DNA from 4 places in the Sporosarcina sp. FSL W7-1283 genome. Region 3 is predicted to be linked to each of the others. Evidence: riboswitches for the same ligand, from Rfam matches in the RefSeq annotation. Region 3 holds a riboswitch; each other region holds the start of a gene.
The links. Region 3 has a riboswitch for thiamine pyrophosphate ahead of MKY93_RS01455 (thiamine phosphate synthase). Riboswitches for the same ligand answer to the same signal wherever they lie in the genome.
Positions count from the first base shown of each region.

Region 1: another riboswitch for thiamine pyrophosphate. It lies ahead of thiC (phosphomethylpyrimidine synthase ThiC); the one in region 3 lies ahead of MKY93_RS01455 (thiamine phosphate synthase).
Region 2: another riboswitch for thiamine pyrophosphate. It lies ahead of MKY93_RS17670 (ECF transporter S component); the one in region 3 lies ahead of MKY93_RS01455 (thiamine phosphate synthase).
Region 4: another riboswitch for thiamine pyrophosphate. It lies ahead of thiM (hydroxyethylthiazole kinase); the one in region 3 lies ahead of MKY93_RS01455 (thiamine phosphate synthase).

Region 1 is NZ_JBBOOL010000001.1:3,208,056-3,214,081, reverse strand. Features, by position in the region: gene MKY93_RS16780 (methionine biosynthesis PLP-dependent protein) at 1-28, opposite strand, end outside; SAM riboswitch class I at 110-213, opposite strand; gene MKY93_RS16775 (DMT family transporter) at 368-712, shown strand; gene MKY93_RS16770 (DMT family transporter) at 709-1,029, shown strand; gene MKY93_RS16765 (methylated-DNA--[protein]-cysteine S-methyltransferase) at 1,040-1,561, shown strand; TPP riboswitch at 1,607-1,723, shown strand; gene thiC (phosphomethylpyrimidine synthase ThiC) at 1,851-3,626, shown strand; gene MKY93_RS16755 (hypothetical protein) at 3,642-3,812, shown strand; gene MKY93_RS16750 (L-lactate permease) at 3,923-5,749, opposite strand; gene MKY93_RS16745 (FadR/GntR family transcriptional regulator) at 5,983-6,026, shown strand, end outside.
Region 2 is NZ_JBBOOL010000001.1:3,366,645-3,372,670, forward strand. Features, by position in the region: gene MKY93_RS17655 (universal stress protein) at 1-249, opposite strand, end outside; gene MKY93_RS17660 (SulP family inorganic anion transporter) at 262-1,671, opposite strand; gene MKY93_RS17665 (methyl-accepting chemotaxis protein) at 2,022-3,707, shown strand; TPP riboswitch at 3,876-3,987, shown strand; gene MKY93_RS17670 (ECF transporter S component) at 4,072-4,641, shown strand; gene MKY93_RS17675 (ABC transporter ATP-binding protein) at 4,648-6,026, shown strand, end outside.
Region 3 is NZ_JBBOOL010000001.1:298,833-304,858, reverse strand. Features, by position in the region: gene MKY93_RS01465 (heavy metal translocating P-type ATPase) at 1-1,261, shown strand, start outside; gene MKY93_RS01460 (Crp/Fnr family transcriptional regulator) at 1,239-1,937, shown strand; TPP riboswitch at 2,031-2,139, shown strand; gene MKY93_RS01455 (thiamine phosphate synthase) at 2,219-2,809, shown strand; gene thiS (sulfur carrier protein ThiS) at 2,827-3,033, shown strand; gene MKY93_RS01445 (thiazole synthase) at 3,030-3,803, shown strand; gene MKY93_RS01440 (ThiF family adenylyltransferase) at 3,800-4,816, shown strand; gene MKY93_RS01435 (hypothetical protein) at 4,843-5,064, shown strand; gene MKY93_RS01430 (ABC transporter ATP-binding protein) at 5,134-5,814, opposite strand; gene MKY93_RS01425 (ABC transporter permease) at 5,818-6,026, opposite strand, start outside.
Region 4 is NZ_JBBOOL010000001.1:3,664,629-3,670,654, forward strand. Features, by position in the region: gene MKY93_RS19205 (glycosyltransferase) at 1-187, shown strand, start outside; gene MKY93_RS19210 (polysaccharide pyruvyl transferase family protein) at 184-1,257, shown strand; gene MKY93_RS19215 (glycosyltransferase family 2 protein) at 1,310-2,389, opposite strand; gene MKY93_RS19220 (DUF3238 domain-containing protein) at 2,597-3,793, opposite strand; TPP riboswitch at 3,987-4,091, shown strand; gene thiM (hydroxyethylthiazole kinase) at 4,153-4,923, shown strand; gene thiD (bifunctional hydroxymethylpyrimidine kinase/phosphomethylpyrimidine kinase) at 4,947-5,762, shown strand; gene thiE (thiamine phosphate synthase) at 5,762-6,026, shown strand, end outside.

The DNA of each region.
Region 1 (6,026 bases), 2.9 Mb from region 3:
ATCTTGTTTCTAATTCATTGTTTGTCATAGTATCCATCCCCTTCAGAAAAATAAAAAAGAGCCTCTTCATTTCGAATAGGCCCTCGAACATACAACATTTTCTTCAGTATTCTCATCTTCAAGGCGGTGTTCACCCTTGGAATTAGCACCATGCCAAGCTGGCTGGTTGCTGAGACTTCTTTGGGCCTATCCCTCCGTCTCTCTCGATAAGAATATTCTTAATATAGGAAAAATTATTAGTGGATTCATTCTATCATGCGAACATAGCAGATGCAAGCTTACTTCTACTAGGAATGCTTTTTTCGTTTAACTGAAAGGTTTGTTATACTAATAGACACTATAGAGCGAATGAAAGGAGACGTTAACTTTGGCTTGGAGTTATGTCGCTTTAGCTGCGGTCGTAGAAATATTTTGGGTGGTGGGACTGCGCTATTCGGAGACGTTTCTGCATTGGATCGGAACTGGAGGCGCGATTATATTTAGTTTTTATTTCATTATTAAGGCATGTGAGAAATTGCCTTCAGGGACTGTTTATGCTGTCTTCACCGGTTCAGGCGCTGCAGCCATTCTATTAGTTGATATTTTCGTTTTCCACGCGGACTTCACCTGGATTACGCTGTCATTTATCTGTTTGATTGTCATCGGGGTTGTTGGTATCAAACTGACTACAGATGAGCAGTCGGATGAAGCGAATCAAGAAGGGGGCAGTTGACGTTGGCTTGGGTTTATTTAGCGATTGCCAGTCTTGGAGAAATCTTTGGGGTTATAAGCATCAATTATTACTTGCAGAAACGTACGATCAAGCGTCTCCTACTCATAGTTGGAGTATTCAGTTTCGGCTTTGTTTTTTTATCGTTAGCGATGCGCGATATTCAAATGAGTACGGCTTATGCAGTCTGGACAGGATTGGGAGCGGCAGGGGCAGTCCTGGCTGGTATTCTAATCTTTAAAGAGTCTGCAAGTGTGAAAAGGATTTTCTTTTTGTCATTGATTATAGTAGGGGCCGTTGGATTGAAGCTGTTTGGCTAATAGAAAGGTAGTGGGGAAACTGGTTTATTGGACAAGTTTTGATGTGGAAGGTTGGAACGTAACAATGGCAGCGACTGAAAGAGGCCTTCTCTATGTAGGCTTAGCTGAAGATGCTGAGGAAAAAATGAAGAGTTGGCTCACCAAACAATATGGCGCTGGCGAAGTGAAGGAAAATGCAGACAGATTAAGTGAATACGCAGATGAAGTGAGAAGTTACTTGTCTGGAGAAGTGCAAGATTTCACATGCTCCGTGGATTGGTCAGGCACACCATTTCAAAACAAGGTGTGGAAAGCGCTTCAAGATATCCCGTATGGACAATTGGTGACATATTCAGACATTGCCGAGATAATCGGTCATCCTTCTGCAATTCGAGCAGCTGCTTCCGCGATTGGAAAGAATCCGTTGTTGCTTGTCATCCCATGTCATCGGGTCATCGCAAAAAATGGAAGTCTATCGGGCTACCGGGATGGTCAGCAACTGAAAGATCGGTTGATTCGAATGGAAGGTAATTCTTTTACTTCCTCTAGTTGACAAAGCATTACTCTATGATAAACTATAGTTGTTCGACAATTCAATAATCATAACTAGGGGTGTCCAGCGCGACTGGACTGAGATGGGATGAGTAAAATGCATTCCGAACTCTTTGGACCTGATCTGGCTCGTACCAGCGTGGGGAAGTTTTCAATCTATCAATCAGCGTACTTTTGTGCGTTTTTGAAAGACCAGGTCCTTTTTTTATGGAGCTGGTCTTTTTTTGTGCTGCTGATTCCCTTTACTCGGATGGAGTCATGGTCTGCCCTCACAAAGGAGACGATGACAAATGAAACAAACGACAGAAAAAGAGATCCACATTCACGATTGTTTTCCGGCAAGCAGAAAAGTATATGTACAAGGAAGTCGATCCGATTTGCTTGTACCTATGCGCGAAATTGAACTATCACCAACCGTGACAGAGCAAGATGAGTTTCCGAATGAACCGTTCCGCGTTTATGATACGAGCGGAAAATACACGGAAGCAGGCTATGAAGTCGATATTAAAAAAGGACTTCCAGCCATTAAGGAAAATTGGATATGGGAACGTAATGACGTGGAAGAATATGAAGGAAGACAAGTAAAACCACAGGATAATGGCTATCGTTCAATAGAGCAAATGAATAACGATGCGCAATTTCCTTTATTGAAGCGCAAACCGCTGCGAGCTAAAAAGGGAAAGAATGTTACGCAGATGCATTATGCACGAAAAGGGATGATCACACCTGAAATGGAGTTCATTGCGATTCGTGAAGGCGTTGAATCGGAGTTGGTGCGCGATGAGGTTGCGAGAGGACGGGCAATCATTCCGTCCAATATTAACCACCCCGAAGCAGAGCCTATGATTATCGGCAGTAAATTTCATGTCAAAATTAATGCGAATATCGGAAATTCCGCAGTCTCTTCATCGATTGCAGAAGAAGTGGAGAAGATGACGTGGGCAACACGCTGGGGTGCGGACAATATTATGGATTTATCGACAGGTAAGAATATCCATACGACACGTGAGTGGATCATCCGAAATTCCCCTGTACCGGTGGGGACAGTTCCACTCTATCAGGCGCTCGAAAAAGTGAATGGAAAAGTGGAAGATTTATCATGGGAAGTCTTCCGCGACACATTGATTGAACAGGCCGAGCAAGGCGTCAGCTATTTCACGATTCATGCGGGGGTACTGCTACGCTATATACCGCTGACGGTTAACCGAGTGACAGGCATTGTCTCACGTGGCGGTTCGATTATGGCGCAATGGTGCATGCTTCATCATGAAGAAAGTTTTCTCTACACGCATTTCGAGGAAATTTGTGAAATCATGAAGCAGTATGATATCGCATTTTCATTGGGAGATGGCTTGCGTCCGGGATCGATTGCAGATGCTAATGATGAAGCGCAATTTGCTGAGCTGGATACGCTTGGTGAACTGACGAAAATTGCTTGGAAGCACGATGTGCAAGTGATGGTCGAAGGACCTGGGCATGTACCGATGCATTTAATTAAGGAAAATGTTGATAAACAAATGGAAATTTGTCAGGAGGCACCATTCTATACATTAGGTCCGTTGACGACAGATATCGCGCCTGCGTATGACCACATCACATCTGCAATTGGTGCTGCGATGATCGGGTGGTTCGGGACTGCGATGCTGTGCTATGTAACGCCAAAAGAGCATCTCGGATTACCAAATAAAGAGGATGTTCGTGAAGGTGTCATCACATATAAAATAGCTGCCCATGCAGCAGACTTAGCGAAAGGCCATCCAAATGCACAAAAGCGCGATGATGCATTATCCAAAGCTCGCTTCGAATTTCGTTGGAGAGATCAATTCAATCTGAGTCTAGATCCAGAACGAGCGATGGAATATCACGATGAAACGTTACCGGCAGAAGGGGCGAAAGTCTCTCATTTCTGTTCAATGTGCGGGCCGAAATTCTGCAGTATGCGTATTTCTCACGACATTCGAAAGTACGTGGATAAAAATAGTCCAGAAGAGAATCTGGCAATCGAAAAAGGAATGCAGGAAAAAGCGGAAGAATTCAAAAGATCTGGTGCTAAAATCTATCTTTGATTAGGAGTGGGTTAGATGACTTCAGCAAAACAGTTAGTTCGTCATATTGTTGTGCAGCGCCAAGGTCTACGTGAATTAGAGGAAAAGTTATATAAGTTGCAAGCCGAATGTATTCATGAATATATAGAAACTTCGACACATAGAGAATGTGAAAAGTGCCAGAAGGTGGAGAGTATTCATTATTAAAAATAGGTTGCAGGAAGTACGTAACGTATCAGAGTAGACGCGAACCGAGTAAATAAAATTTAACCATGACAAAAAAGAGCCAATCAGTGGCTCTTTTTTGCATTCTATAATTACAATGGTTGACGCAATGATTCTACTGACAACATCCGTTTATCTGTCGCCATTTTGATGATATATGCCGCCATAATTCCAATAGCGAGGATCAACCAGATATTTAGGAATCCGTGGATAAATGCCATGCCGAAGAATCCAGCTGTCAATAAATAATAACTGAGCGGGAACAGTACACGGCGAATCAACAGACCCTCTTTACCGATTAACCCAACTGTCGCCGAAGCTGCAACGACATTGTGCACACAGATCATGTTACCGGCAGCGCCTCCCACGGCCTGCATTGCAACGACAATTCCGGCTTGTGTCGTATCCAAACCGATATTGCCCGCGGCGCCGAATTGGAACAGAGAAAACATCATATTACTGAACGTATTGCTTCCTGCTATGAAAGCGCCGAGCGCACCAACAATTGGAGCAACGAGCGGCCAGAAATCTCCAGCGACGACAGAGACACTTTCAGCTAAAACTAACGGCATGTTTTCGCCTATTAATGATGTACTATCAGCCGCTGCTTTACCTGCTGCAAGCGAAGTATTCAAGAATATTTTGATCATCGGTACAGCAAAGATCAGTGCCACCCCCGCGGTTACCGCCGTGATAAATGAGCTTTTCCATGCTGATAAATACTCCCTAGGTTTCATTCGATGAAAGAAGTAACCAAACAGTGAAGCTACAATAAAGAAAAAGCCAGGCAAGAATAAAGGTGTCGAGACCGTGGTGATACCTGAACCGAACATGTCTTCAAACTTCAACGTAATAGCTGAGTGTTTCAATAAACTTTCGAAAGGCTCTGCCGTTCTCGATAGGACGAGTAATACTGCAAGTACGACATATGGCATCCATGCATTTAACATAGAAATCTTACGGCTTTCATCCAAAGGCTTGGCAGCTTCATGGTTCAGCTTGCCGAACCAATCCTCCTCCCACTGGGCACGAGGTGGAAATTCAAACGAATCTTCTGTTTTAGGCATGAACAATCCCTTACGAGCAGCAGGAACGACGATGATCAATGACACGAGTGCGCCAAGTAAAGAAGGAAATTCAGGACCTAATGTAAGGCCGATCAGGAAATACGGAATAGTGAAGGCCAACCCTGCGAATAGAGCGAATTTCCAGACTTTTAAACCTTCACGGAATGACTTGCTGGGACTAAAGAAGCGAGTCAGTAAAGCTGCCAAAAATAATGGGATCAATGAGCCGACTACGCCATGGATCAAAACCGTGTTGGTAGTGATTTGGAGTAAGTACTCCGGGAAGCTCATACCCATTTTATCCAATGCCGTCATAACGGCTGGTTGATCCGCAAGACCAGTATTTACGCCGATTTGTATTGGAGTACCAATGGCTCCAAAAGAAACGGCAGTACTTTGAATAACGAGTGATACCATGACAGCAGCTAGTGCAGGGAAACCTACGGCAACTAACAGTGGGGCAGCAACAGCAGCGGGCGTGCCAAAACCTGATGCACCTTCGATAAAGGAACCAAATAAGAACGCAATGATAATCGCTTGAATTCGCCGGTCAGGTGAAATCGAAGTGAAACCGTTCCGAATTGTATGTATGGCACCGCTTTCTTTAATGGTATTTAACAGTAATACTGCACCGAAGACGATAAATATAACTTCCAAGGCAGTAATTAAACCGTTAAATGCAGCTCCTGCAACGATATTACCTTTTGTTCCCCAGATGAATATAGCGATGAGAGCAGTGACAACGAGAGCAATAGGCATAGCCCGGCTAGCAGGCCAGTTCAATAAGACAAGAAAAACTAAAATCGTGACAATAGGCAATAAAGCAATCAGCGATAAAATCAATAAGTTCAAATAAATAGCCTCCTTTTTGATAGGTTAGATTGGAAAGCGTTTTCAAATAGTGTTAGATCATTAGGTCATCTGATGACCTAATGACTGATAACTCTTTTCACGATTATATAGACTACCATATTAAAAGACAAGCAATTTTTTATATTTTTAGATTACATGCTTTGTTTACACGTTTTAAGTCATAATAATGCATTATGGATTATAATGAGAGTAGAAGACAGGAGTGAAGATTCTTGAAATATAAGCAAATCAAGCCGAAGAAAATATATGAAGAAGT
Region 2 (6,026 bases), 3.1 Mb from region 3:
CAGCATCGTGCTTCTTGCATTTACTCCTGCCTCTCGTGCATACTCTAAAATCGGTTGCACTTTTTGCTCACGTTTTAGCGATAGGCTTTCCGGACTCTGCGACAGCAGCCGCTCATCTTTTGCCTTACTATAATCCTGTACATAGATAATCTCTAAATTTGCTCCAGGCAAGTATTGAGCAAGCATAACCGCATGTTTTGCGGCACGCAGAGCATTTTCAGAACCATCGACCGCTACAGCTATCTTCATATAAATTCCCCCTCAGAGTAATTTTTTATATAAAATTTCACTGGAAGCATTCAATCCTCGAATAGTAACATCCGTACCTTTCGCCTCCAGCTTCTGCTTCACCTTGAATATTGCCCCGACTGCAGATTCATCCCAAAGCTGGCTATCTCCAAAATCGATGATGATTTCCTTTTCTGCCGTATCATCAAATGATTGAATGAATTTTGTAGTGGAGGCAAAAAACAATGGCCCTTTAATCCGGTATACCCCTGCATTTTTCGTCACTGTCACACGAGATATTTTAGCGACAAAGAACAGTGCGCTTAAAATCACACCAATCACCACGCCAATCGCTAAATTATGTGTATATAAAATAATCGCAACGGTAATCAGCATTACAATTGATTCCGATTTCGGTGCTTGTCTCAAAAACTTGAATGATCCCCAATTAAACGTTGCCATACTTACCATAATCATGACTCCGGCAAGAACAGGCATTGGAATTTTGACAACCACATCTCCCAAAACAATAATTAAAAAAATCAGGAACACGCCTGCAGTCAATGTGGATAAACGTCCCCTGCCTCCTGATTTAATATTGATGACCGACTGACCAATCAACGCACAGCCTGCCATGCCGCCAAAAAAACCAGTGATGAAGTTGGCGATCCCTTGTCCGCGCGCTTCTCTATTTTTATTACTCGGTGTAGCCGTCATATCGTCCAACACCTGAGATGTCAGTAATGATTCCAGTAAACCGACAACCGATAAAGCCAAGGAATACGGCAGAATGATTTTCAGCGTTTCGAGGTTCAGCGGGATATCCGGCAGAAAAAACATAGGCAATGAACTTGGCATTGTTCCCAAATCCCCGATCGTCTGCAATTTCACTCCACTTAAAAGGGCTACTGTCGTCATAACGACAATCGCAATCAACGGTGCAGGAATTGCCGTGAAAAACCGCGGAACTGCATACACTAAAATTAAAGTAACCACTGCGAATATATAGGTCATCATGCTCGACCCAAGCAAATAGGGCATTTGCGTAATAAAAATCATAATTCCCAAGGCATTGACGAATCCGAGCATGACGGAGTTTGGAATGAAGCGCATTAAATTCGCAACACCCAGACTCCCTAAGATTAATTGAATAATCCCTGTTAAAATAGTGGCTGCAAGTACATATTGTAAGCCGTGATTCGCCATCAAACTGACAAGAACCAAAGCCATCGCACCAGTCGCAGCTGAAATTAGACCGGGACGGCCGCCAACAAATGATGTGATGACCGCAATGGTGAAGGAAGCATAGAGCGCGACACGCGGATCGACACCGACGATAAACGCAAAAGCCAGAGCTTCCGGAATAAGTGCCAGTCCTACAACAATGCCTGCCAAAAGATCAGCACGGACATTCCCAAGCCATTGCTGTTTAAAAGTATGCATATTGTTCTCCTCTCATGATGTTCCAACTAATTTAACTTCATAATTGAATGGTATTAGCTTATCATCTACAATTCCATAAATAAATAGTACACTGCAAGCTATCTAATTGCATGCATACTTCTTCATTATATCGTTACTTGGGTGATCTCACCCTCACCTTTACCATTACTTTGCTCAGCCTTTTATTAACTATATTTTTAGTCTTTCCTACCACTCTATAGATAACAACAGAAATAAATGGTATAATTGAATTACTTACTTATTACTTTTAGTTCTATTTAAACATAAATAGTTCTTCAGTTTTATAGGTAAAAGAAACTCTATGAAATAAGAAGGGAATAAGGATAATAATGGGCACATTCAAAAGCATACGGGGAAAAATGTTGTTTGGATTTTCTACTGTAGTCATTTTAATTGTTTTATTAGGTGTTTATATCGTTTACACATTAAATCATTCTAATAACTTAACGAAAGCGGTTTTAGATAAAGAACTGCCACTTTTAATTATAGATGAACAGCTATCTCTGGATATGGCGAATCAACTCGCAGCGTCTCGTGGTTTCATTCTGACAGGTGACGACAGTTTTAAAGAGCTGTTTAATAGCTACACCGAAAAAAGTGAAAATCGTCAATCATCTTTAAAAAAACTAGGGGGAACCCAAGAAAGTATTAACCTATTCGAAAGAACGGTTGAATGGCGTAATTTTGTTACTGAACAAGTATTCGCTGAATATGAAAGAGGAAATGAAGAGGAAGCTCTTCGTAATGTTATGTCGATGACTGATGAAGCTCGTAGTTTAATGTCGTCTTATGAAGAAGCAGCTAAAAACCGAGAAAATTTTATTATTGATTTAGAGAAAAATATGCTAGCAAGCGGGAAAACGACATTACTTATTGTCACTGGAGTAATTATTCTAGTCATTCTTTTAAGCATAGCCACGGCTATAATTACAGCTAACTCGATTTCAAGACCACTCCGAATCGTCATGAATCGAATGAAACTCATTACGAGCGGAGATTTAAGTAGCGAGCCTATGGAAACACATCTTAAAGATGAAATCGGCCAATTAATCGCATCGACGAATGAAATGAGTGCCAGCACTCGTCATTTATTAGATGAAATCAATAATGTGGCCGAAACTGTGTCTACACAAAGTGAAGAATTGACTCAATCAGCAAATGAAGTAAAAGCAGGCACGGCCCAAATTGCCATAACGATGGAAGACTTAGCAAACGGCACAGAGTCTCAAGCCGATAACGCCACGATTTTATCATCCTCCATGGAAACTTTCGTAGCAAAAGTGATGGAAGCCAATGAAAATGGTATGCATGTACAAAAATCTTCCACTTCGGTTCTTGAGATGACGAACCAAGGAAGTGAATTGATGAATTCTTCCTCCAAGCAAATGGCTGTGATTGATCAAATCGTTCACGATGCCGTTGTTAAAGTAGAAGGATTGGATCAGCACACGCAAGAAATCTCTGAACTAGTTTCTGTCATTCAAGACATTGCGGGCCAGACGAATTTATTGGCATTGAATGCCGCAATTGAGGCTGCGCGAGCTGGCGAGCATGGGAAAGGCTTCGCAGTCGTAGCGGATGAAGTGAGAAAACTTGCAGAGCAATCTTCTTCATCTGTCACAAACATTACAGATATCGTCAACCGCATTCAAAATGAATCCAGAACAGTAACAGATTCACTGCAGCACGGGTATAAAGAAGTCGAAGAAGGAACAAGCCAAATTAAACAAACGGGTGAAACATTCGATAAAATCAGTACAGCTGTTACAGAAATGGCGAATCGAATTCACAGTATAGCTGAAGACTTAAACGACATTTCAGCAAATGGCCAGGAAATGCGCAGTTCTATAGAAGAAATTGCAGCAATCACCGAGCAATCTGCAGCCGGGGTAGAAGAAACGTCTGCCTCATCCGAACAAGCAAGCAGCGCCATGGAGGAAGTCGCTAATAACTCCAATGATTTAGCAAAGCTAGCAGAGGAATTGAATCTACTGATGCAGCGATTCAAACTCTAAAATCACATATCTTTCAAACACACCAATAAAAGCGTCTTCTCTAATTACAGAGTAGACGCTTTTTGAATAACAATAACACAGCTACAAATTCGCACTTTTTAACATGTAGTCTATCGCGCCTCAGGTTGCCAGATAAATTAGACTGTTGTATACTATGACTGCTTACATAATTGTCCGTACGGGTGCTTGAGTGAATCAGGCTGAGATAGCAGATAAAACCACTGCTGACCGTTAATCTGATCTGGGTAATGCCAGCGTAGAGAGCGTTCGAAGGGAATATCCGGGACCTGCATGTCCCCTCCTCGGCTGTCTGCTCTTTCAGACGGCTTTTTTGTATAGGCAAAAAAAGAAGGAGTGGGATCTATTGAAAAGATTGAAATTCACAGATTTATTGATCACGATTATGATCGGGGTCGTTTTCGGAATCCTTATGAAGTTCTGGGATGATCTGTATACCGTTGTAAAGCCGATCCTGCCAGTTGCACGTCAGCTAATTTATGGAATGTGGTTCATGGTCGGTCCATTTGCTTATCTGCTCATCCGTAAACCCGGTACAGCGCTGATCGCAAGTATTGCAGGGGCTAGTTTATCCGCATTTGCCGGGCATGGCATTGAAGTATTAATCTATGGTTTTGTACAGGGACTTGCAGCAGAATTGCTGTTTGCAGCGTTCCGTTATAAACGCTTCTCAATGGCAGTTGCTGGATTAGCAGGCGTCGCTTCATGCCTCGGCAGCTTTACGCTCGATTTGTTCTATGGTTATGCAGCACTTGAAACGTGGGCACTTATTGTAAAATACGGACTACGTGCGATCAGTGCATTCATCTTCACTGGGATTTTCGCCGTGCTGATCGTCCGGGCACTAGAAGCAACCGGTGTTACGTCTCTAATTCGTCCAGTTGATAAAAAAGAATACACTATGCTGGATCGGTAAATTTTGATGAATTATTCGAATAGATATGCCATCAATCTAACCAATCTGCGTTTGAAATTTCCTGGAGAGGATTCCTTGATCTTCAAGGATCTCTCCTTTTCGGTTCAGCCAGGTGAAAAAGTACTCATGCTCGGACCAAGCGGCTGTGGAAAATCGACATTGCTGCAAGTACTCAGTGGAATCGTTCCGAACTCCATTGAGTTGCCAATGAAAGCCGATGAAATCAATTTGCCCGACTCATGGGGCTTCGTCTTTCAAGATCCCGATACGCAGTTCTGTATGTCATATGTCGATGAAGAGCTCGCATTTGTACTGGAAAACCTGAACATACCGCGCAGCGATATGGCACCTTTGATAGAAGAGGCGCTAAAACGCGTCGATCTACATTTGGAAAACTTACACACACCGATCCTTGAACTATCTCAAGGGATGAAACAACGGCTTGCACTTGCTTCCGTACTTCTGCTAAAGCCCGATGTTCTGTTTCTCGACGAACCTTCCGCATTACTTGATCCCGAAGGCACCGAACAAATCTGGTCATCTATTAAACAAGCAACTGCTGATAAGACCGTAATTATTGTTGAGCATAAAATTGACTTGATTGCAGACTGGGTAGACCGTGTTGTCTTGTTTAATGACCATGGAATTATTCTAGCGGACGACTCTCCTTTCACCATTTTCAAGCACTATCAAGAAGAATTGAAACGCTACGGTATTTGGTATCCAAGTGTGTGGGATGAGTATAAGGAATCTGAGTCTTTTAAATCGATGATGCATGAACGTGAACAAGTTTCCTCATTTGAAAAGATCCTTCTCAACGACTTTCATGGTTTTCGTGGCACTGCCCCGAAAATCTTTGCAAAGAAAGCAGTGGCTAAAACAGGTGACTGGATTGCGATCACGGGTGAAAATGGTTCAGGAAAAAGTACGCTGCTTCTTACTCTTATGCAATTATTACGCACTGAAGGCATCTATAAAGTGAATGGTGAACGCGTTATTCAGAAGAAAAGGAAAAAGCAGTTGCCTAAAGGACTCTCGCTCGTCTTTCAAAATCCAGAACTGCAATTTGTGACGAATTCGATAGCTGAAGAATTAACGGTCTCTCTGCATAAAATGAGCAAACCTCAAGCAGTGAACTATGCGGCAGATTTAATGCAACTCTTTAATTTACCGAATTCAGGCACACGGCATCCTTATCAGCTTTCCACGGGCCAAAAGCGTCGTTTAAGTGTGGCCACTGCCTTGACTCCGCAAACGGATATTTTGCTTTTGGATGAACCTACTTTTGGTCAAGATGCACGCAATACATTCGCGATTTTAGAGAAGCTTGAACAGCTACGCGTTCAAGGAATTACGATTCTCATGGTGACCCATGACATGGAGAT
Region 3 (6,026 bases):
AGCGCAGGAATCCAAATCGAAAACCGAAAAGTTTCTCGAGCGTTTTGCTACTATCTATACGCCTTCCATTGTGCTCTTGTCCGTGCTCGTTTATCTTTTAACACGGAACATCGAAATGACGTTAACTTTCCTCGTCATCGCTTGCCCTGGAGCCCTCGTCATTTCCGCACCGGTTTCGATCGTTGCAGGAATTGGCAACGGAGCCCGAAACGGTGTCTTGATAAAAGGCGGTGAGGTAATGGAACAGCTAGCGAAAATTGATACGATCGTCTTTGATAAAACAGGTACATTGACAAGAGGGCGACCTGAAGTAACTGATGTCTACGGATTAGGTATAGAGAAAGAAGAGTTACTGCGTCTCACAGCCGAAGCCGAAATGATTTCAGAACACCATCTAGGCCGGACTATCGTTAAAGAAGCGAAGAAACGTGCGATTCATTTGTCCAATCAACCGGAAGACGCTGAAGTGGTTAAAGGAAATGGAATAATGGCTACAGTAGAAGGAAAGCATCTCGCAGTTGGCAATCGCAAACTAATGGAAGACCAAAAGATCCCGATTCCTTCTGAAATGGAAGACTATGCATCACAACGTGAGAAAGCTGGAAATACGGCAATTTTCGTCAGTATTTCCCGGGAAATAACAGGAATCACCTCTGTCGCCGATCAAATTCGTCCGGAAGCTGCCGAAGCGTTGGCCAAATTGCGGAAAAATGGCATCAAGCAAATGATCATGCTGACAGGCGACAATCGACATACAGCCCAACTAGTTGGCGAACACCTTGGCCTTGACGAAATCTATGCGGAATTATTGCCTGAAGATAAAGTGGCGGCAGTTCAGCGTTTGAAAGAACAAGGTCACCGAGTTGCTATGGCAGGCGACGGAATCAACGATGCACCCGCCATAGCAACGGCGGATATTGGGCTCGCCATGGGAGAAGGCGGAACAGATATTTCAATGGAGACAGCGGACATCGTCTTGATGGCAGATCGGCTCGATCAATTCTCCCATGCCTATGCTTTAGCGAAAGCAACTGTACAGAACATGAAGCAGAATACATTCTTTGCGGTCGGTACCGTATTCCTTCTGTTGCTCGGTGTATTACTCGGCAAAGTATTCCTCGCTTCCGGTATGCTCGTCCATGAAGTGAGCGTACTTCTGGTGATCCTGAACGCCATTCGATTAATACGTTATACTAACGACAAGCCATCGAATCAAAAACAAAGTGAGGTGATATCGGATGAACCAAGGATCACATTGTGACCTAAGCACGAACGATCTTCACCGTTCCTGCGTTTCGCTCGTCCCTCTTTTCAATCACTTGGATAAGCAGCAAATGGATCAAATCGTCGCGCTTGCACGCAGCATAAGCTACCCTCGCGGTGAAATGATTTACCATAGCGGTGATCGCTCAGAAGGTTTATATATATTGCATAAAGGACGAGTCAAGGTCTATCGTCTATCGGAGAATGGCAAGGAACAACTCGTCCGTATCCTGAAACCAGGAGAATTCACAGGCGAGCTTTCCTTGTTCGACGCAAAGCCTCATGACGTATATGCGGAAACTTTGGAAGCCGTTGAACTGTGTATCATCCAACGGGACGAGATGCAGCAACTTTTGCAATCTCACCCTGCAATTTCATTGAGGATGCTTACGGAATTCTCTTCCCGACTCGCGGATACAGAGCTGCGAGCCGCCCGAATCGCCATGGAATCTGCTGAAACTCGACTTGCGTTGTATTTGGCGGATCTATCAGAGGAACAGCAACAATTGACCATCCGACTGCCGATGAGCCGAAAAGATCTAGCTTCCCATCTTGGCACGACACCCGAAACAATCAGTCGTAAATTAAGCGTATTCGAAGAACGGGGCTGGATTCGCCAGACCGGTTCTAAGATTGTAGAGATTTTCGATTTAGATTCTTTATTACTCATATAATGGCTATATAAAATTAAGCAAGAGATGAAAATTTGACATCCCTCTTTTCTTTCAATCTGGTAAGTGCTATGCTGTAAGTGAATATCATAATCTTTTGACCATTAGGGGAATCCTTCACAAGGACTGAGAAAAGAGTGCGACTCTGAAACCCTTATCACCTGAACAGGTTCGTACCTGCGGAGGGAAGTGGCAAGTCGTTTTGGCGTACTCTCATACATGCCGACACATCCAACCACTTTCCGATTCGGGAAGTGGTTTTTTCATTTGGAGGTGAACTGGAAATGAAATTGGTCGGTGTCACGGATGATTGTCATTCTGTTGATGAACTGCTGCTCAAGTTGCTGAAGACGGAGCCTTATATTGATGAATTTATCTTACGTGAAAAGTCGAAGACGGATGAACAGCTGATCGAATTGGTTTCACGTCTCTCTACTAGAGGGTTTCCATTGGATAAATTAATTGTACACGCACGGCCCGGCCTCGCGAACTCGCTGTCCGTCCCCTGTCAGCTGACAGGCTATGGAATGTCGGTGAAGGAAGCACGTACCGCTTTTCCGTCGCTGAGATTAGGTTCCTCCGTCCATTCATTGGAAGAGGCACGGGAAGCACAAGCTGCGGGAGCAGACTGGCTATTGTATGGACATATTTATCCGACATCATCCAAAAATGGCTTGGCACCGCGGGGTACGGATGAGCTTTTTAAGATTGCATCATCGTGCACGATTCCCGTTTATGCAATTGGCGGAATCCGGCCAGTTCATCTTCCGGTTTTTAAAAGACACGGCGTAAGAGGTGCAGCAATCTTGTCCCCCATCAGCAGTCATGACGCAGTGAGCGCAGTTAGAGATTATGCACGTGCAAGAGATTCATAGCAAAGGAGCGGTGTTCATTGAGCAAAACAATTGATTTGAACGGTAAGTCGTATTCGGTTGTACCTGAGGTGGAAACAGTTCAGCAGTTACTGGAGCATTTGAAGCTTGGCGACAGAATTTTGATCGTCGAAAAGAACAAGGAAATTCTGCAGAAGGACAGTTACGATGCACCAATTATGGACAGAGATCAAATTGAAATCATACATTTTGTTGGAGGCGGATGAGGATGTTACAAATAGCAGATAAAAGGTTTTCTTCACGTTTATTGTTAGGCACAGGGAAGTATCCTTCATTTGAGACTCAAAAAAAGGCAGTTGCGGTATCAGAGACAGAAATCTTAACATTTGCGGTGAGACGGATGAACATTTTCGAAGAGTCTCAGCCCAATTTCCTGGAGCAACTGGATTTAGAGCACTATACATTATTGCCAAATACAGCAGGCGCAAGCACAGCGGAGGAAGCGGTGCATATCGCTAAGCTGGCGAAAGCATCGGGATTATGTGATATGGTAAAGGTTGAGATCATTGGCTGCAGCCGTTCTTTGTTGCCTGATCCAGTGGAAACGTTGCGTGCATCTGAAATGCTGCTTAAAGAAGGTTTCATCGTGCTGCCTTATACGTCGGATGATGTGGTGCTGGCACGGAAACTTTGTGAATTAGGCGTTCATGCCATCATGCCGGGCGCCGCACCGATTGGTTCAGGTCATGGAATTTTGAATCCGTTGAATCTTTCTCTAATTATCGAGCAATCAAATGTACCGGTCATTGTGGATGCGGGCATTGGTTCACCGAAAGACGCGGCATACGCAATGGAGCTTGGAGCGGACGGCGTGCTATTGAATACAGCGGTTTCCGAAGCTGCAGACCCTGTTAAAATGGCAGAAGCGATGAAATTAGCGATTGAAGCGGGACATCTTGGCTATCAAGCAGGACGCATGCCGGTAAGAGACTATGGCGTCGCGAGCAGCCCGCTAGAGGGGCTTGTGCCAAATTGATGAGCAAATATTCACGCCAAGAGCTGTTTGCACCCATCGGAGTGGACGGCCAGCTGCGGATACGGGGGGCCAAGGTGTTCGTCCTCGGTGCCGGGGCACTTGGTTCATCCGGAGCCGAAATGCTTGTACGAGCAGGTGTTGGTGAATTAACAATTGTAGATCGCGATATTTTGGAATGGTCCAATTTGCATCGTCAGCAGTTGTACGCTGAGCAAGACGTTGTCGAGCAATTACCGAAAGCCGCCGCTGCGGAAAGACGACTGCGCCAGATCAACAGTGATGTGAAAATCCGAGGAGTCGTAGCAGATGTGACGCCAGAAAATGTGCTGGAGTTATTTGAAGACCATGACATGGTGCTCGATGGCACAGATAATATTGAAACGCGATTACTCGCAAATGACGCTTGTCTACAATTAAATATTCCTTTTTTTATGGGCGCTTGTGTGGGGAGCTATGGATTGACGTTTCCTATCGGAGTTGCCGAGGAACAGCCTTGCTTGCATTGTCTGCTCGAAGCGTTACCCCCACAGTCCTTGACTTGTGACACGGTCGGCGTAATCAGCCCGATTGTCGTGACGACTGCTGCACGCCAAGTTGCACAGCTGCTGAAGTATGTAACAGGAGCGGAATTGGATCCACGCTTGGAATCCACGGATTTATGGACAGATGAACGTGCATCGATGGAAGTCAAAAGCATGAAGAAATCTAGTTGTCCAAGTTGTTCAGCACAGCCAAGCTATCCGTTTTTATCAGCTTCCGAAGTCGTTCGAACAGCCGTGCTATGCGGACGCGACACTGTGCAGCTGACTTGGCCTAAGAACCGGCAAGTGGAACTCGCTCCATTTGCTGACTCGATACGCGAGACGGTCTCGAATTTATTGCATAATCCCTATTTGGTATCTTGTGAATACAATGACCACCGACTAGTTTTATTTCGCGATGGCCGCATGCTAATCCACGGCACGAAAGATATCACAGAAGCCCGGAAGATTGCGGCAGGTTTATTGGGATGACGAGTAAAAAAAGAGGAGCCAGGTAAATGAAAGAGTTCAAAATTACGTACTTTTTTGACGAAGATCATTACATTCGACGATTTGTTCATTTGGATTCCTTTGAAGAAGCAAAAAGTCTAGTCCACGACGAGCGCGGGCAGTATGTTGCTTTTTTTGACAGCCGCGAAATATATCATGAACTGGACACTAGCAATGTAAGAGTCGTGCAAATTTCTGAATACCACCGTGAGAATAAAGCCGAACGCTAAAAAACTATGCATCCGTGCTGGATGCATAGCTTTTTTTATTGGTGCAATATAGTTTATGAGCATTTCCGGTTATTCATAAGCGGTCATATCCAATTCCAGCACACCGTCTGTCATTCGATAAACTTTATCAAAATACTTAATGAGCCGGATATCATGCGTCACGACAATGGTTGCTGTCTGCTTCGATTTTGTTTCGTGTTGCAGCAGTTCCATCACTTCGAATGCTCGATCTGAGTCGAGTGAAGCGGTCGGCTCATCGGCTAAAATAATCGCTGGATTACTGAACAACGCCTTGGCGATTGCAACACGTTGCCGTTCCCCGCCCGACAAATCAGAAGGATAACTCTTACGCAACTTCGTAATACCCAAGTCTTTATACAGCTGTTGCCGTTCATCATTTGGCATATTGCCTTTCTTCACTTTATTCAGCAATTCAAGTTGCTCATCGACTGACAGGAACGGCACCAAATTGGATGCCTGCAAAATGAAGCCAATTTCCTGCAGACGAATTTTGGAGCGCTGTTTTTCATTGAGTTTCGACAATTCATTGCCATTGATGATCACTTGGCCCTCACTTGGTGCCTGCAGCCCGCCTGCTATAGTCAGGAATGTACTTTTTCCAGAACCGGAGGGCCCGATGACCGCGACCAACTCGCCTCGTTCCACTTTGAAATTGGTCTCTTTCAACGCTTCGACCAATGTATTCCCTTCGCCAAACGTCTTTTTCGCATTTCGTAGTTCCAGTACCATCGTTTACCCTCCTATCGCTTCAAGCGGATCAATCCGAATGATCGTCCAGACCGATATGACTGCACCTAAGATCGCTACTGTGATCAAAATGAGTCCGTAAATGATCATCGTCTGCAAATCAAATTGGACAGGGACCGCACTCGGCAAGAAACTTCCCGCAAGCCATGTCAATCCGAATCCGACCACGACACCGATTGTCGCCAGTATAAAAG
Region 4 (6,026 bases), 3.4 Mb from region 3:
CATTCTCTTTGAAAAAGAAAGATATAAGGAAGCCTTAGAGGCATTCGGTAGATGTCTGGAATTAGGAGATGATCATAAAGAACATCTAATTTGGCAAGGCACCGGCAGCTACCGAGCAATGGAATACAAGGATAAGTGTCTGAAAAAGATAGACCAAGGATTATACGATAAAGGCGGGAAAATTTGAAAAAAGTACTGTATATCGGGTGGATTGGTTATGAGAACCTAGGTGATGAATTGATGTATGATCTTTTTAAGGAGCATTTCGCTGTACTCGGTGAAGGGTATTCTTTAGATTTTGTGAATGTTGAAATGAGATATTTGCAAAACATTTCACCCTCCGACTATGATTTACTTGTTCTTGGCGGAGGGTCGATTTTAAACGGGCCCAATGCCACCATCTCACCATATGTTATTGACTTTTTATATAATGCGGTAATGCTGAATAAAAAGGTGATGATGTGGGGCTCGGGAATTGACTGGTTGCCTAAGTCTTCTATCTCTTTATTAGAAAATCCACAGGGGCATTTCCCATTCAATATTCCGGACCTTACAAGGGAAAAATTTCGAACTGTATTCTCTCAAAGTATTTGGGCAGGTGTGAGGGGGCCGCTTTCGAAAGAAGTTTTCGATCGAATTGATCCATCCAATGGAATTGAAATTTCGGGGGATCCTGCATTTTTATTAAACCCAGAAAAAAAGAGGAAGCCAGAGCAAAAGATCATCGGAGTTAACTGGGGAACGAGCTTCAATAATGTTTACGGACAAGATGAGGAAGGCGTGGAAGACCAACTAGCCACAGCTTTACAATCATTAATCGCGCAAGGCTATAAGGTGCATTTGTATATTGTTTGGCAGAAAGATTTGGAGGCATCCATCCGGTTGTATCATAAAATCAATGATAGCGATAACGTAACGATGCCGACATTGTATGATCAGAACGAATTAATGGCACGAATGCAAGATTTTCAATACACCATAAATTTCAAACTGCATGCTAATTATCTTTCACTGGCTGCCCAAGTCCCGTTTATTGCTCTTGGGTATCGGTTTAAAATATATGACTTTATTAAATCTATTGACGCGGAGTCATTACTAGTCGACATGGATTCCACAACCATAGCAGAGGATTTATTGCAGGCCCATGAACTAATTGTTTCTAACAAAGACATTTTGATGACTAAAATCGAGACACAGCGAAATTTATACGCAAAAAGGTTGCTTGAACCCTTTGCAGCTAAGCTATATTTACACTGATAAACAAATTAGCAGGGTCAAGATGTAAAAACGTCTTGACCCTGCTTTCATGCTATTTCGCGCGGTGTTCTTTAAAAAAACTCTCATTATTCATAATGACAGGATCCTTTGGACGGTATTGCTTTGCAAGAAGATTTTGGTCAATTGCAGCTTGGACATCTCCTGTTTTCCAATAACAAACGCAAAGCTGCAAATGTGGATACCAAGTGGAGAAGCTTTTATTCGTGAATCCCATGTCCGCTTCTGTTTCAATATCCACTGCTGTTTTATACCAAAAAATCGCCTTTTGAAAAAGACCTTTCTCTTTATATATGTCCCCTATTCTGCACGCAGCTTCGGGTCGAGGAATATCGTAGTTCATTGTGCTGACCAAAGCGGCCATCTCCTCTTTAGGCCGTTTTAAAACGCGATAGCAATCTGCCTTATACAAACAGGCACGAATGATATCCTCGACCCATCCTTTTTCCGTTGTCAAAAATTCGGTATACTGTTGGAGCGCTTTCTCGAAGTGACCATGATCCTTCAGTTCGTTTGCAAAATAAAAGAGATCTCTAGGTGTAAATTCCTCTCCCGCTTCACGCCTTTTTTCATAAATGCGCAAATTCCTGCCCTTAGATTGGTTCTTCTTTTTCTTGTCGGCTTTCCTGTGAGTGACAGAGATATCTGACGCAAGAATATTTCCGCTTATAAGCAGCACTTCATGGACAGGTCCTACCCATTTAAAATCACGCACCCTTTTGACAAGCCTATTTCTTCGGAATGAAAAAGATGGATTTCCATACTCATCAAAGGCCACATGATATAACATTGAGACCACATCAACGCTCGGATCCAAGCTCTCTTTTAAACGAGCCAACTTCTCTCCGTCACTCTTAAGCAATACATCATCCGCATCCATCCATAAAATATATTCCTTTGTAGCTTGTTGAAACGCAAAATTCCTAGCAGCTGAAAAATCATCAATCCACTCAAAATCATAAATTTTGTCTGTAAACTTTCTTGCGATTTCTTTCGTCCTATCGACAGATCCTGTGTCAATAATCACGATTTCCTCACATAAATATGCCACGCTATTCAAACACTGCTCTAACACTTCTTCTTCATCTCTTACGATCATGCATAAACTAATCATATTAGTCTCCTTTTTATTATGCTCTTTCATTATATGTACTATATTAGCAGCAGTGTTGGGTTATTAAACTGAGGAAAATACGTCAAAACAAGTACCGGATCCCTACGCAATTTACAGAACAGACTGGAAGGATGCAACAAATGAAAACACCTTCTTAAAAGACTTCTTCTTTCACTATAACTGTCATTGCGCAGGGGATGTCCATTCTTAATTACACGTCATATAACGCCAATAATCATCACCTAAGACACCTGATAAGTATGCCAGCCCTTCGCTTTCCGACTGACGTATAGTCCACCAATCACCGTCACCAAGCGATAGATAGATCTCATGATGGGGAGCGTCGTTATGATAACCAACCAAATCGATATTTCCTTCACAATCCAGATGACCCTTCACTTCATAATGGATGGGTGGAGAAACTGTCAGTGGATTCCCGACATCATGCACTATCTCAAAATTGATCTCTGACGGCTTCCCTTCCAAACGTTTGATTTCAATATCTTCCAACGATGCATGACCATGACGCTTATAGCGTTTCAAATAATTCATGCCAATAGATGGACCGACAGCCTTCGTAAATTGAAGCGAGCTTTCTTCAATATTGAATTCACCTCGCATATCCACTCGCGTCCGATAACTTTTCCCTTCTGGATCGAAATCCCGGTCATCACCAGCGAAGTATGGCAACGGAGACAGGAGATTAGGATTTTTCAGGATATCTTCTTTTAAAAATGTAGTATAGCGAAACTTCCACCGATCTATTTCTAGCACCTTTTTACGCTTTGCCACCGGTTGCAATAAGTGATCCCGACAATTCACTCGTATTGAAAACGTATAGCTTTCCTCCGTCGGCTTGTTCTCTGAACTAGGCGGCATCACTACTTCAAATGCTTTCGATACGATCGACTTACTGACATTCATTTGCTGATTGCTGTCAATTAGTGGACGAGTACCCAAAACACTATATGTAACCGCCTCGGACATGCTTGATTCTCGATCGATGAAGCGGTTATTCTCTACGGTATCGAGATATATTCCATTACGGTAAATATCGTATTTTTCTACGCCTTTAAGTCGCTCCCAAGACAAAGCAATTTGTGACGAAGCCGCAATTGTTGTGATGACCAAACGTTGTAGAGGATGTTCGTCTTCCACCCTGCTCGTTAAAGCAGATGTTTGAATCACTATGACGTCTTCTACTTTTTCGTCTTTTACACGTTCAATCGTATATTGAAATGGGTGTCTTGAATCGAGTTCTCCGTCAGTAAATTCAGCAACAGTCCCTTCATACAACTGCCGTTCATTTTTATAGACCCGATAGTACCCTCCTGTATCACTCCAAACAAACGATAGCTCCCCCAATGAATGCTTCATACTTTGAACTTCGAATAATGGCTCCATTTTTCATCTGCTCCTTTTTATTCATTTCATATCAATCGACTGTTTCATTTCAGACACTTATGCAACATTGGGCATATGTGTTTACCTACTTCTTCTATGTGTTATCTATCATTTTTATACAATTCATTCTGCTCATCCCAGTATCGTTTTATCCTTCTGTAAATATATGCTACAATCAATATGTCTGATTCATATTCACCACTAGGGGAGCCCGGTTTAATGGGCTGAGATGCATTTACCGCAAACCCTTGGAACCTGATCTAGTCATACTAGCGAAGGGAAGTGGGTAGTTATCGTACCCAACAGCCCATTTCGAATGGGCTTTTTGTATATATACCTTTATAGAGAGGAAGAGAAACATGCCGCTTATTCACCAACTTCGCAAGGAACAACCACTGGTTCATTGCATTACGAATATCGTAGTAGCGAATTTTCAAGCGAATGGTCTATTAGCTATCGGAGCCTCTCCTGTAATGGCTGATGCAATAGAAGAAGCAAAGGATATCGCAAAAGTTGCCGATTGTAGCATTCTTAATATCGGAACGTTGAAGCAACAAACAGTAGATGCAATGATTTTGTCAGGCAACAGTGCCCGCGCAGCGGGAAAACCTGTTGTGCTGGACCCGGTCGGTGCAGGCGCGACTCCCTTCCGAAAAGCTTGTGTACTGCAAATCTTAGATGAAGTGGATGTTACTCTGCTTCGATGTAATGTCGGAGAATTGGCTGCTATCGCAGACATCCCCTGGAATGCAAAAGGCGTAGATGCAGGAGAAGGACAAGCCGACGTAGAGGGAATCGCAAAAATCGTTGCCTTGAAATATGCATGCTTAGTGGCTGTATCTGGAGAAATTGATATCGTTACTGACGGCCATTCCACATTATCCATTACTGGAGGACACCCTATGATGACGAATATTACGGGTACAGGTTGTTTACTCAGTTCCGTAGTAGGAGCATTCTTATCAATCGGGAGCGAACGTCCTTTAGAAGCAGCAGCGGCGGCACTCGCATTTTATAAACGTGCAGGCGAAGAAGCGGCCAAAGTTTCTCATGGACCAGGTGATTTTGCTATGAACTTTTTGAATGCATTATATACATTGGATCGCAAAACCAAAACGTACTTAGTATAACTACGAGTAAGGGGGTTTTTTCATTGACAGTAAAAGTAGCATTGACTATTGCCGGTTCAGACAGCGGTGGCGGTGCTGGAATCCAAGCCGATCTAAAAACGTTTCAAGAGCTCGGTGTATTTGGCACATCCGCACTTACTGCCATTACCGCCCAAAACACACAAGGCGTTCATGGTGTTTATCCAGTACCAGTAGAAGGCGTAGTAGCTCAAGTACGTGCTGTACTGGATGATTTTGAAGTGAAAGCCTGTAAAACAGGTATGCTATTTTCTACAGAAATTATAATGGCTATTGCTTCTTTATTGGAAGAATACCCGCCGATTCCTCTCGTGATTGATCCTGTCATGATTGCCAAAGGTGGTCAATCATTATTACTGCAAGAAGCGGTCCAAGCGATGAAGGAAAATTTAATCCCAATTGCCACTATTATTACGCCCAACATTCCGGAAGCCGAAGTACTAACAGGCATGAAGATTGTAACGGATGAGGATATTCAAGAAGCGGCGCAAATCATCATCGGGCTAGGTGCAAGTGCCGTCATTATTAAGGGCGGCCACCGCAACGATGTGCTCGAAGCAAAAGATTATTACGCTGATTGTGAAGGTCAATCTTTCACCATGACAACGCCTTGGGTACAAACAAAAGATACCCATGGTACAGGCTGTACGTTTGCAGCTGCTCTAACCGGTTTTATCGCAAAAGGCTATTCCTTGTCAGATGCCGTTGCAGAAGCAAAACAATTTATCCAAGCTGCGATCGAAGACAGTTTACGCATTGGTTCTGGGCATGGACCGACGAACCACTGGGCATATAATCGTTTAAAGAAGGAGATGCACTAATGCGGAATGCAGAAGTGAGAAAAGCTTTGTGTCTTTATTTTGTGATGGGTACCCCAAATACTGCAACCAATGGGGAGCAAGAAACACTGGACATCTTAGAGGCAGCTCTTCGTGGAGGTATTACTTGCTTCCAGTTGCGCGAAAAAGGCGAGAATGCTTTGAAAGGAGAGGCATTGGTCGGTTTCGCGAAAAAATGTCAGGCATTATGTCGTCAGTACCATATTCCTTTTATCATTAATGATGATGTGGATCTTGCCTTGGCCA